3 regions of the Mesorhizobium sp. B2-3-13 genome follow, and region 3 is predicted to be linked to each of the others. Evidence: riboswitches for the same ligand, from Rfam matches in the RefSeq annotation. Region 3 holds a riboswitch; each other region holds the start of a gene.
What was found. A riboswitch is a leader RNA that binds a small molecule or an ion and turns the genes downstream of it on or off. The one in region 3 is predicted to bind cobalamin.

Region 1: another riboswitch for cobalamin. It lies ahead of FJ941_RS01585 (CbtB domain-containing protein); the one in region 3 lies ahead of FJ941_RS15450 (aromatic ring-hydroxylating dioxygenase subunit alpha).
Region 2: another riboswitch for cobalamin. It lies ahead of FJ941_RS01390 (DUF1636 family protein); the one in region 3 lies ahead of FJ941_RS15450 (aromatic ring-hydroxylating dioxygenase subunit alpha).

What each region holds. Positions count from the first base shown of each region.
Region 1 covers NZ_VFVQ01000001.1:336,916-342,033, forward strand. The annotation lists gene FJ941_RS01575 (MFS transporter) at 1-933, shown strand, start outside; gene FJ941_RS01580 (aromatic ring-hydroxylating dioxygenase subunit alpha) at 938-2,107, opposite strand; cobalamin riboswitch at 2,250-2,448, shown strand; gene FJ941_RS01585 (CbtB domain-containing protein) at 2,484-2,663, shown strand; gene FJ941_RS01590 (CbtA family protein) at 2,679-3,482, shown strand; gene cobU (bifunctional adenosylcobinamide kinase/adenosylcobinamide-phosphate guanylyltransferase) at 3,475-3,990, shown strand; gene cobO (cob(I)yrinic acid a,c-diamide adenosyltransferase) at 3,992-4,606, shown strand; gene cbiB (adenosylcobinamide-phosphate synthase CbiB) at 4,603-5,118, opposite strand, start outside.
Region 2 covers NZ_VFVQ01000001.1:296,902-302,019, reverse strand. The annotation lists gene FJ941_RS01415 (NADH-quinone oxidoreductase subunit D) at 1-64, opposite strand, end outside; gene FJ941_RS01410 (NADH-quinone oxidoreductase subunit C) at 65-667, opposite strand; gene FJ941_RS01405 (NADH-quinone oxidoreductase subunit B) at 672-1,253, opposite strand; gene FJ941_RS01400 (NADH-quinone oxidoreductase subunit A) at 1,244-1,609, opposite strand; gene FJ941_RS01395 (winged helix-turn-helix domain-containing protein) at 1,945-3,144, shown strand; cobalamin riboswitch at 3,174-3,381, shown strand; gene FJ941_RS01390 (DUF1636 family protein) at 3,419-3,853, shown strand; gene cobW (cobalamin biosynthesis protein CobW) at 3,850-4,887, shown strand; gene cobN (cobaltochelatase subunit CobN) at 4,906-5,118, shown strand, end outside.
Region 3 covers NZ_VFVQ01000011.1:151,851-156,968, reverse strand. The annotation lists gene FJ941_RS15455 (hybrid-cluster NAD(P)-dependent oxidoreductase) at 1-558, opposite strand, end outside; gene FJ941_RS15450 (aromatic ring-hydroxylating dioxygenase subunit alpha) at 623-1,870, opposite strand; cobalamin riboswitch at 1,985-2,187, opposite strand; gene FJ941_RS15445 (DUF680 domain-containing protein) at 2,682-2,888, shown strand; gene FJ941_RS15440 (DUF680 domain-containing protein) at 2,960-3,163, shown strand; gene FJ941_RS15435 (DUF680 domain-containing protein) at 3,230-3,469, shown strand; gene ugpC (sn-glycerol-3-phosphate ABC transporter ATP-binding protein UgpC) at 3,548-4,660, opposite strand; gene FJ941_RS15425 (alpha-glucosidase) at 4,690-5,118, opposite strand, start outside.

The DNA.
Region 1 (5,118 bases), on a different contig from region 3:
TGCCTGCTCGCCATCGGCTCGCTGTTCTTCGTCACCCACACGCTCGCTGGACAACTCGCCGGCATGCTGTGCCGCGTCATGGGCGCCAGTGCGCTGTCGATCACACTCAACCTCTACATCATGGACCACATCCGCAAGACCGACTTCATGCAGGCCGAATCGCTGCGCATGGCGTGGTCGATGGTTGCCTGGACGGGCGGGCCGACGCTTGGCATTTTCCTTTATGCGCATTTCGGCATCTATGCCGCGCATGGCGCGGTGGCGGTTTTCGCCATGGCTTTGCTGGCGCTGTTCTGGACCTACCGGCTGGGCGATAACCCGTCGATCCGCCCGGGCAAGACGCGGCCGGCAAATCCGCTCGCCAACATCGGCCGCTTCGTGGCGCAGCCAAGGCTCAGGCTCGCCTGGCTGATCGCCTTCGGCCGGTCGTGCTTCTGGACGACGTTCTTCGTCTATGGACCGCTGTTCATGGTGATCACCGGCGAGGGTGAACTGGCGGGCGGCCTGCTGGTCTCGGCCGGCAATGCGCTGCTGTTCATGGCGATCTTCTGGGGCAAGGCAGGAAAACGCTTTGGCGGCCGACGCACCATGACGTTTGCCTATTTCGCCATGTCGGCGTCGCTGCTGGCGGCGGGCACGGTCGGAGCGGCAGAGCCGTTGCTGACCGGCGCCTTCCTGTTGTGCGGCGCCTTCTTCACCATCGCGCTCGACGCGCTGGGCTCGACCGCCTTCATGCGCTCGGTGCGCTCCTATGAACGCGCGCAGATGGCGGCGGTCTACCGCACCTATCTCGACTTTTCCGAATTGACGCCGCCGCTGGTCTATTCGGTGGTGCTGGCCTTCTTCGGATTGGGATCGGTGTTCGTCACGCTCGGCCTGCTGGCGGCGTTTTGTGGCCTCATGACCTGGCGCTACCTGCCTAAATCCCTCTAAAAAATCAGAGCGAAAGCTCAGCATGGCGCTCGCGCACCCGATTGTGGAAGCGGTGCAGCTCATATTCCTCGGGCATCAGCACGCCGGCTGTATGACGCATCGAGCGCAGGCCCTTCTGGTTGACCTCGCAGATCGCGGCATCCTCCTCCAGCACCTGTGTGCCGAAGGCGACGATGTTGTCGATATCGGTGGCGGCGAGCGCCTCGGGCGCGAACAGCCATTCGGCGGTCAATTCGGTCTGTTCGGGACCGAGCGGCACCAGCCGCACGGTCCTGACATAGTCGACATGGCCGACGATGAACATCGAGGGCAGGCTGGTAGCGTAGGTCTGGCCGGCGGTGCGTTCCGCCTGCGTCAAGCCGGGGAAAACCGGCCCATGCGTCTGCCCATCACGCGACCATGTTTCAGCCCCGGCGCGCAGGCCGCCGGAGAATTCCGGCGCATCATTGTCTGCATGGCGCGTCCATTCGGGATCGTCATGCCGGCTCATCAGGCCGCGGCCATAGATCGGCACCAGCCGCGACAGGTCCTTGTGGACGCCCGGGCAGTGCAGGCACTCGTTGAAGTTTTCCCAGAAAATCTTCCAGTTGCAGTTCATCACCTTGCGCAGCACATGGCCTGACACCAGCGTGTCCAGCGGCCAGTTGCCGAGGTCGCCGGAGGCCGGGTCGAAGGATGACTGCACTGAGCCGGCGGCATCTTCAGCAAGATTGACGAAGACGAAGCCCCGCCGCACCGAGAGTACAACGCGGTAAAGCGGGTGGTCGGCCTTGTCGAAGCCGTCAGGCAGCGATTTCGACGGTACACGCACCAGATCGCCACGCAGCGAATAGGACCAGGCATGGTACGGGCAGGTGATCAGCCGCGCCTTCAGGCGTCCTTCGCTTTCCTGGCAAAGCTGCGAACCGCGATGCCGGCACGTGTTGTGGAAGGCATGCAACTCGCTGGCGTCGTCGCGCAGCACAAGGATTTCCTGCGTACCGACGCGGAAGGTGCGGAATGCCAAAGGCTGGGCAAGGTCGGTCTCGCGGCAGACGAGCAGCCAATTTCTGTACCAGATGGCATCGAGATCACGCTGATAGTTCTCCTGGTCCCAATAGGCCGATGACGGCAGCGTCTGCTGGGTTCGGGTCAGGCCGTTGTAGGGCTCGCGCTCGCTGGCATTGGGCTGCATGGCTGGCTTCCTGTGAGGGTTGCGAGCCGACACCCGACTAGAAAATTTGTCAATCAGGACGGGATGGAGCGGCTTCGCCGATACGACGCTCCTGCGCTGGCGACTGTCGGAATTTGGTTTGCCGCGCGCGGCAAATTTCCCTATAGTCACCAACGTCGTCGGTTCCTTTTTGGAGCCAAGAGGGAATGCGGTGCGGACAGGAATTCCTGTCCAATGCCGTGGCTGCCCCCGCAACTGTGTGCGGTAGTCCTCTCCATATGCCACTGAGGGTTTTCCTCGGGAAGGTGGGGAAGGGCGCTTATCCGCGAGCCAGGAGACCTGCCGGCGACAGGAAACTGACTTCGATGCCCTCGGGTGGAGGGCGAAAGGACAAGACATGACTACCGCTTCCGTCTCCCTCGGCGCCTCCGTCTCCTCGCAGTCGCGCTTCATGCAGCTCGCGCTCGCGGCGCTGCTCGGCATGTTCGTCGTCGGCTTTGTCGGTTTCTCGCATATCGATGCGGTCCACAATGCCGCCCACGACTATCGCCACTCGATGGCGTTTCCCTGCCACTAACGAGGATCTGACATCATGAATCTGTTTCGCAACGTCGTGTTCATCGCGGCGATCGCGGGGCTTGTGGCGGGTGTCGTTCTCGCCTGTATGCAGGCCTATGCGACAGTGCCGCTGATCCTCAAGGCGGAAGTCTACGAACAGGCCGGCGGCGGCCATCACCATGACCACGCGGCTGCACCGGCGGCGAGCAACGATGCGGTGAGCACGGTCGCGCCCGCTGGGAATGCGATGAGTTCTGCCGCGCCAGCACCCGCCGAAGTCACGGCACCGGCGGAGGAAGATGAAGGCTGGGCGCCGGCCGACGGTGTCGAGCGTTTTGCCTTCAGCGTGGTTGCCAATATCGTCACCGGCATCGGCTTCGCGCTGGTCCTGGTCGCGATTTCCGAGTTTGCCGGCGGCGTCGGCAATTGGCGCCAGGGCGTATTCTGGGGGCTGGCCGGCTTTGCCGTGTTCACGCTGGCACCAGGCCTCGGCCTGCAGCCGGAACTGCCGGCGATGCCGGCGGCCGATCTGCTTGCGCGCCAGATCTGGTGGACGGCAACGGCCGCGGCGACCGCTATCGGCCTTGGCCTGATCGTGTTTCGCAGATCGCTGCCATTGACCATCTTCGCCGTCTTGCTGATCGTCGTCCCGCATATCGTCGGCGCGCCGCAGCCCGACAGTTTCGAGACGCCTATCCCGGAAGGCCTGCACCATCAGTTCGTGGTGGCGGTGACGGTGACCAATCTGGTGTTCTGGCTGGTGCTCGGCGCGGTCGTGGGCGTGGTGCGCAGGCGCTTCACCGGCACGGCGACCAGCTTGCGCGACAGCTTTGCCTGACCGCGGCAAGCTGACTTTCATCATCGGTGGCGCGCGCTCCGGAAAGAGCGCGCACGCCGAAACCCTGGTGACGGCATTCCCCCCGCCATGGGCGTATGTCGCCACGGCGCAAACCTATGACGATGAGATGCGCGAGCGCATCGCGGTGCACCGCTCGCGGCGCGGTGAGGGCTGGTCGACCATCGATGCGTCACTCGACCTTGCCGAAGCGCTGGAGGCCTTGCCGGATGATCGGCCGGTGCTTGTCGACTGCCTGACGCTATGGCTGACCAATCACATGCTGGCCGATTACGACGTCGAGGCGGAGTGCCGACGGCTGGCCGACGTGCTGTCGCGGCCGCGCGGACCGTGGTTCGTGGTGTCGAACGAGGTCGGGCAAGGCATCGTTCCCGACAATGCACTGGCGCGGCGTTTTCGCGACGACGCCGGCCGGCTCAACCAGCGGGTCGCCGCGGTTGCCGACACGGTGCTGCTGATGGTGGCGGGGCTACCGCTCAAGGTGAAGTGAAATGACCGATATCGACGACAAGGATGAAGAGCGCCATCGCGCCAAAATGGCCAAGCGCAAGGCGGTGCAGGACGCCGAGGTTGCGAGCAAGACGGTCGAGAAGGGGTTGCTGATCGTCAACACCGGTCCCGGCAAGGGCAAGACCACGGCCGCCTTCGGGCTGGCGCTGCGGATGCTCGGCCACGGCAAGCGCGTCGGCGTCGTGCAATTCATCAAGGGCAAATGGCACACCGGCGAGAAGGATGCGTTTGCCGCCTTCGGCGACCGCGTGGTCTGGCATGCTATGGGCGAGGGTTTCACCTGGGAGACGCAGGACCTGAAGCGCGATATCGCCGCCGCCGAAGCCGCCTGGGCCAAGGCGCTGGAATTGATCGACGATCCCTCGATCAGCCTTGTCGTGCTCGACGAGCTCAACATTGCGTTGCGCTACGACTATCTCGATCTCGACAAGGTGGTTGCGGCGCTGAAGGGCCGGCGCGAGGGTCTGCATGTCGTCATCACCGGCCGCAACGCCAAGCCAGCGCTGGTCGAGGCTGCCGATCTGGTCACCGAGATGGGCGTCACCAAGCATCATTTCTCGGCGGGCGTGAAAGCTCAGCAGGGCATCGAGTTTTAAAAAACCAGAACAGCGATCACCGCGACCAGGCCGAACAAGCCAATCAGCAGGAAATCAGCGACACGGTAGAGTTGCAGCGCGCGCCTTATATCGCCGCTGTCGACATCGCTGCGGCCGCCTTCGCCCATGAAGATGTCGTCGACCATGACACCGCCATAGCTGCGTGGTCCGGCAAGCGCGAGCCCAAGCGCGCCGGCCATGGCCGCTTCGGGCCAGCCGGCATTGGGCGAGCGGTGTTTTTTCGCGTCGCGCCGTACCGCTTGCCAGCCGCAGTGGGGGTCGGCGCCCTCGACCAAGAAGGAAGCGAGCACGATCAGCAGCGCCGTCAGCCGCGATGCCGGCAGGTTGATCCAATCGTCGAAGCGCGCCGCCGCCCAGCCGAACGCCTCGTGGCGCGGGGTGTGGTGGCCGATCATCGAATCGGCGGTGTTGGCCGCCTTGTAGGCGGCGCCGCCGGCCAGCCCGCCAACGCCGGTCCAGAAGGCGGGGGCGACGATGCCATCGGAAAAATT
Region 2 (5,118 bases), on a different contig from region 3:
CATGCGCCGCAGGGTGTTGAGGGCCGAAATTGATGTTGAAATTGCGGACGGAGGTTTCGGCCATTTACTGCTTTGCCTTCTCATCCCCGGGCAGCACATAGTCGGTGCCTTCCCAAGGGGAAAGAAAATCGAAATTGCGGAATTCCTGCTTCAGTTCCACAGGCTCATAGATCACGCGCTTGGCCTCGTCGTCGTAGCGCACTTCGACGAAACCGGTCAGCGGGAAATCCTTGCGCAGCGGATGGCCTTCGAACCCGTAATCGGTCAGCAGGCGGCGCAGGTCCGGGTGGCCCGAGAACAGCACGCCATAGAGATCGTAGGTCTCGCGCTCGAACCAGTCGGCGCCTGGATAAACGCCGGTGATCGACGGCACCATCGTCTCTTCGTCGGCCTGCACCTTGACCCGGATGCGGACATTCTGTTTCGGCGACAGCAGATGGTAGACGACGTCGAAGCGCTTGGCCCGCGACGGATAGTCGGCGCCGCAGACATCGATGATCGAGATGAATTGGCAGCGCGCATCGTCGCGCAGGAAGGTCATCACTTCGACCAGGTCGCGCGGCTCGACATTGATGGAGAGCTCGCCATAGGCGAGCACCGCGTCATTGACGCGGCCGATCAGCTTTTCGCCGAGATAGGTCGACAGTTCGGTAAGGGATGCGGCCATGGATTTACCGTTCGATCGTGCCGGTGCGGCGGATTTTCTTCTGCAGCAGAAGAATGCCGTAGAGCAGGGCTTCGGCGCTCGGCGGGCAGCCGGGCACATAGATGTCGACCGGCACGACCCGGTCGCAGCCGCGCACCACCGAATAGGAATAGTGGTAGTAGCCGCCGCCATTGGCGCAGGAGCCCATCGAGATGACGTAGCGCGGCTCCGGCATCTGGTCGTAGACCTTGCGCAACGCCGGCGCCATCTTGTTGGTCAGCGTGCCAGCCACGATCATGATGTCGGACTGGCGCGGAGACGCGCGCGGCGCGACACCGAAGCGCTCCGAATCGTAGCGCGGCATCGAGGTGTGGATCATTTCGACCGCGCAGCACGCCAGACCGAAGGTCATGAACATCAGCGAACCGCTGCGCGCCCAGGTGATCAGCGCCTCGGTCGAGGTGACCAGAAAACCCTTGTCGGCAAGCTCGTTGTTGATTTCGAGGAAGAAGGGATCGTCCTCCCCCACCGGCTTGCCGGTGTTGGGATCAATGATACCCTTGGGCTTCGGCGCGACGAGGGTGCCTGAACTGTCGTTCAATCCCATTCCAGCGCTCCTTTTTTCCATTCATAGGCAAAGCCGATGGTCAGCACTGCCAAAAACACCATCATTGACCAGAAACCGAGCATGCCAATCTTCGAGAAGGACACCGCCCAGGGGAAGAGGAAGGCTACTTCCAGGTCGAAGATGATGAACAGGATCGACACCAGGTAGAAGCGGATGTCGAATTTCATGCGGGCGTCGTCGAACGAGTTGAATCCGCATTCATAGGCGGACAGCTTCTCGGGATCCGGGTTGCGGTAGGCTACCAGGAAGGGCGCAGCCAGCAGCGCCAGACCGACCACCAGCGCCACGCCGATAAACAGGACGATGGGCAGGTACGAACTGAGGAGTGCGTTCATGCAGCGGCTTTCCGTTGGCGCCAATCCACGTTGATTACAGCACCGGACCTTAATGCGGAAGCGTGACAGTTTAACCGCTGAACCGTTTTAAGGAGCCTATGCTGCAACGCGGCGAGGGTTAGCGCAGCACTTCCAGTGAAGCAAGTCAAACCTTGTTCAAAACACCGAGCTGGACGGCAATCCGGGAGAAACTGGTCCCATACGCTCCTGTTTGATTTCCTTCGCCATTTACTCCACTTTTCTCTCCTGACAGGGTTGCCGCCAAAACCCTGCTAGCATTGGCTGGAATCACGCCTCGCAACGACGCCAGACAGGTCCATCAGGGACGCATCCGCATGAAGGAAAAGATCTCGCTTGCCGCCGCCCGGCGCATCGCGCTCGCCGCTCAAGGGTTTCTCGATCCCCGCCCCGCCGGTACGCCCGACCGCCGCCACTTCGCCCGCGTTCTGTCCCGCACCGGCCTGCTGCAGATCGATTCCGTCAGTGCGGTGGTTCGCGCCCACTACATGCCGCTCTATTCGCGTCTTGGCCCCTATCCCCTCGCTTTGCTCGACAACGCCGCCGTGACCCGCAAGCGCACGGTCTTCGAATACTGGGCGCATGAGGCCTCGTTCCTGCCGGTCGAGACCTACCCGCTGATGCGCTGGCGCATGCAGCGCGCCGAGCAAGGCGATGAAATGTATCTGGGGCTGGCCAAATGGGGCCGCGAGCACGCCGCCTACATAGAAGAGATCTACCGCGAGGTCGTCCAGCGCGGCCCGGTCGCCGCTTCCGCGCTGGAGGGCCAGAAAGGCTCCGGCGGCTGGTGGGGCTGGAGCCACGCCAAGCATGCCTTCGAATGGCTGTTCTGGGCCGGGCGCATCACCACGGCGCACCGGCGCGGCTTCGAGCGCTTCTACGACCTGCCAGAGCGCGTGCTGCCGCAGGCGATTCTCGACCTGCCAGTACCGGGCGCCGAGGATGCACATCGTGAATTGCTGCGCATCTCCGCCCGCGCCCACGGCATCGCGACATCGGGCGACCTGCGCGACTATTTTCGACTCTCCCCCGCCGACATGAAAGGCCGGCTGGAGGAATTGGTCGAACTCGGCGAGTTGCTGCCGGTCCGCGTCGAGGGCTGGGACAAGCCGGCTTACCTCTATAGGGACGCGCGATTGCCACGCAAGATCGAGGCCCGCGCCCTGCTGGCGCCGTTCGACCCCGTTGTCTTCGAGCGCTCGCGCTCAGAGCGGCTGTTCAGTTTTCACTACCGGATCGAGATATACACGCCGGCCGACAAGCGCCAATACGGCTATTATGTCCTGCCCTTCCTGCTCGGCGACAGGATCGTGGCGCGCGTCGACCTCAAGGCAGACCGGCCGGCAAGTGTCCTGCGTGCCCATGCTGCTTACGCCGAGCCCGGCGCACCGCCCGATACCGCCGCTCAGCTCTTCGAGGAATTGAAGCAGATGCAGGGCTGGCTTGGCCTCGAACGCATCGAAGTGACGCCTGCCGGCGACCTGGGCCCGGCGCTGTCCGACATCGCGGTGTCGTAAGCTCGCGTTGACACCGCTGCCCGCAAGAGCCTAAATCGGATCCAGACGGTCTCCTCTCGGCAAAGGGAGGAGCCAAGAGGGAATGCGGTGCGGGATTGAAAATCCCAAATCCGCGGCTGTCCCCGCAACTGTGAGCGAAGAGCCAAGGCCGAAAGCCACTGGGATTGTCCCGGGAAGGCGGCTACCCAAGGCGATGACCCGCGAGCCAGGAGACCTGCCGTCTGGAATGCAAGTATCCGATCGCCCGGCGGGTTTTCCGGGCAAGGAGCCTGATTTGGATCGCGACAGCAGTTTTTCGGCTGAAACAATGGACATTTCGTCCGGCGAGGATGATTCCCTGGCCGGCATCACTGTCATCGTCTGCGCCTCCTGTCGCGACGAGAGCGGCTCCGACGCCCGTCCCCGGGCCGGCGAACTTTTGGCCGAAGATACGCGCCAAGCCGCCTCGGGCGACAATATCCGCATCCGCACCGTCGAATGCCTCGGCAATTGCAAACGTCGACTGAGCGCCGCGATCCTGCGTGACGGCTGCTGGAGCTATGTATTCGGCGATCTGACCACGACCAGCGGCGCCGATCTCGTCACTGGCGCGAAACTCTTCGCCACCTCCAGCGACGGCCTCATTCCCTGGCGGGGCCGGCCCGATAGCCTCAAGCGCGGCCTCGTGGCCCGCATCCCTCCCCTCGACATGCTGAAAGACTTGATATGACCGCATCCGTTTCCCGCGTTCCCTGCACCGTCGTCACCGGCTTCCTCGGCGCCGGCAAGACGACCCTGGTCCGCCATCTCCTGGAAAACGCCGGCGGCAAGCGCATCGCGATCATTGTCAACGAATTCGGTGACATCGGCATCGACGGCGAAATCCTGAAAGGCTGTGGCATCGACACCTGCCCAGAGGAAAACATCGTCGAGTTGGCCAATGGCTGCATCTGCTGCACCGTCGCCGACGATTTCGTGCCGGCGCTCGACCAGATCCTGTCGCTGACGCCGAAGGTCGACCATATCCTGATCGAAACCTCGGGCCTCGCTTTGCCCAAGCCGCTGGTCCAGGCTTTCCAGTGGCCGACAGTGAAGAGCCGGGTGACCGTCGACGGCGTCATCGCCGTGGTCGACGGTCCCGCACTTGCCGAAGGCCGCGTCGCCAACGACATGGACGCCCTGCAGGCGCAGCGCGCCGGGGATGAAAGCCTCGACCATGATGATCCTGTCGAGGAGGTGTTCGAGGATCAGATCGCCTGCGCCGACCTGATCATCCTGTCGAAGAGCGACCTGATGGACGCCGAGGGCTCAGCCCGCGCCCATGCCATCATTGGCGAACACTCCGCCCGCGCAGTGAAGATCGTGCCGACGTCTTATGGCAAGGTCGATCCCTCCGTACTGCTCGGGCTCGGTCTCGCCGTCGAGGACGACATCGAGAACCGAAAATCCCATCATGACGGCGCGTTCGACCACGAGCATGACGACTTCGACACGTTCATCGTCGACATCCCCTCGATCGCCAATCCCGACGAACTGGCAAAACGCGTCGCCGCCGCCGCCGAACAGGAAAACGTGCTGCGGGTGAAAGGCTTCGTCGAGGTCGGTGGCAAGCCGATGCGGCTCCTGCTGCAGGCCGTCGGCCCGCGCGTCAATCATTACTACGACCGGGCCTGGACCGCCGGGGACGACCGCCGCTCGCGCCTCGTCGTCATCGGCCTCAAGGGGCTGAACCGTCCGGCGATCGAACGTATCCTCGCCGGCTGATTTCAGGCACGGGCCGCGATGCACATCCTCACCACGACCTCCGCCTCGCTCGACGACCTCGCCGAGCCTGTCGATCTCCGGCAGGCGCCGGCGGATATCGTGGCCTTGTCCTTCACCGACAGCGATCTCGCCGGACTGGCGGCGGCATGGAAGGCCGACGCCGATCGCCTGCCGTCGATGCGGCTCGCCGCACTGCGCGACCTGCGCCATCCCATGTCCGTCGATCTCTGG
Region 3 (5,118 bases):
GAGCGACAGGCCCGGCATGTGGCCGCCGAGCAGCTCCAGCTCCTTGCGGAAGATGATCTCTTCCGGGCGCCGCGCGCAGTTGACGAAGCCGACATCGGTCCATGGTGCGCAGTCGTTCAGCCAGCGCAGCATCGACATCATCGGCGTCACGCCGGAACCGGCCGAGATGAACAGATATTTCGCCGCCGGATGGCTGTGCAGTGAAAAGTCGCCGCCCGGTCCATAGGCCTTGACGTGCGAGCCGGGCGCCAGGTGATCGAACATCCAGCGTGTGCCGATGCTGCCCACCTGCGCCTTCACCGTCACCGCGATCGAGAATGGCCGCGACGGTGACGATGACAGCGTATAGGTGCGCATCAGCGGCCCGTCCGGTGTCGGCAATTCCAGCGTCACGAACTGGCCCGGCTTGTAGCGGAACCAGGTCTGGTTGTCGGAGCGGAAGGTGAAGGTCTTCACGTCGGGCGCCTCGTCGGTGACGCCGGTCACTTCCAGCACCTGCAGCCTGTCGTTCCAGGGCGCCATCTGGTCGAGATGGCGATAGAGGCCGAGGTCCGTCATCGCATTCATCCTCTTGTCCCTTTTGTTCTGCGCATGCCCAAAACCGCCGTCTTTAGCGATATGCCTAGGCAACGCTGCGCAGGGCCGGCCGGCCGCCTTCGGCAAGCCGTGGCCCGATGAAGGACGCGTACCACTCGACGAACTGGGTCACGCCGCCCTCATGGAGCTCCGAATAGGGGCCTGGCTCGTAGGCCGGCGACAGGATGCCGAAGGCGTTTTCCTCGACGATGCGGCGATCCTGGTCGTTGGTCTCGGTCCAGACATGGGTGAGTTCTGCGAGATCGTAATCGACGCCCTCGACCGCATCCTTATGCACCAGCCATTTGGTCGTCACCGCCGTTTCCGTGGCGCTGATCGGCAGCACCCGGAAGGTGACGGCGTGGTCGCCCAGGATGTGGTTCCAGGTCGTCGGATAGTGGTAAAGCAGCAACGAACCGATGCGGTTGGTTGAAACGCTGTCGGAAAGGTTCCTCTCGACCGCGCGCTTTCCCGTCATCGTATAGCTGACGGCATCGCGCAGCAGCGGTGCGCGGGTCGCGCGATACTGGCCGGCCGGATCGATGCGGAACTTGCTCGGCAGGCCGGCCGCTTCGCATTTCGCCCAGTGCGCCAGCATCTCCGGATCGCTGTCGGCGCCTTGCACGCCGGTTACCGTCGGTGCTTCCGGGAAGGTCTTGCAGAGTTCGGGATGATTGCCGGCGCAATGATAGCATTCGCGGTTGTTTTCCCAGACCAGCTTCCAGTTGCCCTTCTCGATGATGGTGCTCTCGAAGGCGACTTTTGCCTCACGCAGCCGGTGCGGCAAAAGGTAGGGCTCGATCATCGCCCGCATCGGCGCGAAGTCGGCTGGCTCCTTGGCCAGGCAGATGAAGACATAGCCGGCGACGCTTTCGCAGGCGACCGGCTTCAGCCCGAACTGGCTCTTGTCGAACCCATCGGCCATCTGGCGGGCGAACAGCAGCCGGCCGTCGAGCTCGTAGGTCCATTGATGATAGGGACAGACCAGCTTGGCGGCCGTGCCCTTGTCGGAATTGCAGACGCGGCTGCCGCGATGGCGGCAGGAATTGTGGAAGGCGTTGATCTTGCCCTGCTGATCGCGCACCAGCACGACCGGATAATCCCCGATCTGCACGGTGATGAAGCTGCCCGGCTTGGGCAATTCGCAATCATGGCCGATGAACAGCCAGTCGCGATACCAGATCAACGCCATGTCCAGCTTGAAGTAGTCCGGGTCGGTGTAAAAGGGCTGTTCCAGCGAAAAGCCTTGTCTGCGGCTGTTCAAGAGCCTCAGCATGTCGTTGCGCGCGTCCATGTCCTGTCCTCAGTTTCAAGGACTGAACTGGTGGTGATTGAGGAAGGACTGGGCGCAGATCGGCGAAAAGCCGGACAAACACCATCCGCCTCTTGACCGCCCACCGCGATCAGTCGAGTTCTAGCGATCTCGGGCTGGTTTCCGGGCTCTGGAGTTGTCCTTGCGGACCATCGCGACACCTTCCCAGGCTTTAGCCCAGTGGTCTCCCGTTGCGACTTGAACTCCACCACCGTTGCGGGGGCAGCGCCGGAATCTGACCGGCTTCCCAATTCTCCGCTCCGTCGTCACGCAGCGGCACCTGAGATGCCTGATCTAATCACGACAGGCTTTGCGACATCGGCACGAAAGCGACATCGCATCCATGCGGCGCGACACGCATGCTGGATCGTCATGACAGGCTTGTAGCCGTTGGAATCGCCTTCTGTCGCCAAGCCGCGCCGGCACCGTCTTCGACCCCTTTGCCGGCAGCAAATAGGTTAACAGTTTCAAAAAGTGACTATTAGAGCAGTCTAAAATCGAACCGAACGGTTCGTTTCTGTTGACGGTGCGTGCAAGACGCTGTGAACGCCGAGCCTCCGACACAGTTGGTGATCAGGATGCTGTTTTAAGGTAACTAGCTGATATCACAAGAGAAAATAAGAGATGCGGAAGGCGCTGGTACAATTTCAAGTAGTGGAGTCATGGTCCACGCTGAACAACTTCGTGATTGGAAACGGCAAGGGTGCTCTCCCACATCGGGGCTGTCCGAACGACGCGATTTAATCCCAAGACACGCCGCTAGATGGACGGAAAAATACTGGAGTGCCAAAAAATGAAAAAGATCATTCTCACTGCCGCCGCCCTTCTGGCTGTTTCCGGCAGCGCCTTCGCTGGTAGCGACAACTACGGTTCGAACGGCGCCAACCAGCCTGCTGCCGCGGTGGACAGCTCGTACACCGCTTCCACCTCCACCAAGACGTCGGAGCCGGGTGCTCAAACGCCTGCTCAGGGCAGCGATCGCAACCTCTTCGGCCGCTAACGGCCTGTCCCCACGGACGGCGGGCTTGCCCGCCGATCCGGTAGAATTCAAGAAATTCAGGAGTGTCTAAAATGAGCAAGATCCTTATTGCCGCCGCCGCCGTTCTGGCCATTTCCGGCAGCGCTTTTGCCAGCGACAACTATGGCTCCAACGGCGCCAACCAGCCTGCCGCCGCGGTGGACAACTCGTACACCGCGTCGGTCGATAAGTCGGCTCCTGCCAGCCAGGAGCCCGTCCAGCACGGCGCCGATCGCAACCTGTTCGGCAACAACTAACATCTCTTCAAGCAAGGACAGCGCGCTCAGCCCGCCCCTTGAATTCGAAAAAATCGGAGTACCAAAATGAAAAAGATTGTTCTTACCGCCGCCGCTCTTCTGATTGCCGCTGGCAGCGCCTATGCCGGCAACGACAACGTTGGCGGCACCGACATCAACAAGCTGGCGACCGTCAACGTCGACACCTCGCATACGGGCTCGATCCGCAAGAGCGAATCGCCCGTCTACAAGCTGCTCAATTCGTCGGGCGACGTACAGAAGTCCGCCCCTCAGGGCGCAGACCGCAACCTCTTCGGCAACAACTAACCCGCCGTGGTAATATACAAAGAGAGCGGCGGGCTTGCCCGCCGCTCTCTTTTTGCGTTGTCGAGACAGCTTGTGGTCTCAGGCGGCTTTTGCTTCCGCTTCCTGCAGGGCGAACGACCGTCCATCCGCATCGAAGATATGAAGATCTCCGGCATTGGCGGTCAGCCGCAGCGTCGAGCCGCGCTTGACCTCGACATTGCCCGGCAACTTGGTCACCAGCGGCAGGTCGGCACGGCCGATGTCGATATAGACCAGCTGAACCTCACCGAGCTGCTCGAGATAATCGACCGTCCCCTCGAACAGATAATCGCTACCACTGGCGATCGCGAGATCTTCCGGCCGCACGCCGAAGCTGACCGCCGCTCCCTTTGCCGAAGCAGGCGTCGCGATCGGTACCGTCGCCTTGCGGCCGCCGACATGACTGACGATGGTCGGATTGCCCGTCTTGTCGACCGTCGCCGGCAGGATATTCATGGCCGGTGAGCCGATGAACTGGGCGACGAAGAGGTTGCCGGGGTTCTTGTAGAGCTCCATCGGCGTGCCGACCTGCTCGATGTGGCCATCCTTCAGCACGACGATGCGGTCGGCCAGCGTCATCGCCTCGACCTGGTCGTGCGTGACATAGATCATAGTCGTGTTGGGCATCGATTCCTTGAGCTTGGCGATCTCGATGCGCGTGGCGACGCGCAGCGCCGCGTCAAGGTTCGACAGCGGTTCGTCGAACAGGAACACTTTCGGATTGCGCACGATGGCTCGGCCGATGGCGACACGCTGGCGCTGGCCGCCCGACATCGCCTTGGGCAGGCGATCGAGATATTTGGTCAACTGCAGGATCTCGGCCGCCTGTCGTACCCGCTTGTCAATCTCGGCCTTGCTTTCCCCACCGATCTTCATCGAGAAGGCCATGTTATCGTAGACGGTCATGTGCGGATAGAGCGCGTAGGACTGGAACACCATGGCGATGCCGCGCTTCGACGGCGGCACGTCGTTGACCACCTGACCGTCGATCCTGAGTTCACCCGAGGTGATTTCCTCAAGCCCGGCGATCGAGCGCAGCAAGGTGGACTTGCCGCAGCCCGACGGGCCGACGAAGACGATGAATTCGCCCGATTTGATGTCGAGGTCGATGCCGTGGAGAATGTTGAGATTGCCGTAGGACTTCTTCACTTGTCTCAAATTGACATCGGCCATTGATTTCCTCCAGTGATTCCTCGGATGTTTCAGCCTATGCGTCCGAACCAGGCGTCGTAACCGCCGAGTTCGACCGAACCGGTGCTCGCCTGCCCGGAAAACCCGTGTCCCACCAAAGGTTGCAGGGTTCGGTTGCCGAGGTCAACCTTCGTCGGCCTGGCGCCCAGATTGAAAACGCAGACGACCTCCTCATTGCCCGCCCGGCGGGTGAAGGCGACGGTGTCGCCCTCGCTTTCGATGAAGGTGATGTCGCCCTTTGCCAGCGCCGGATGGGCGCGGCGGAAGGCGAGAAAGCGCCGGTAATGCTCAAGCAGGGAGGTCTCATCGCCTTGCTGCACGTTGACCGCCTGTGACAGATGCTTGGCCGGCACCGGCAGCCAGGGTTTTGCCGGGGAGAAGCCGCCATTCCTGGCGCCGCCATCCCACACCATGGGCGTGCGGCAGCCGTCGCGGCCCTT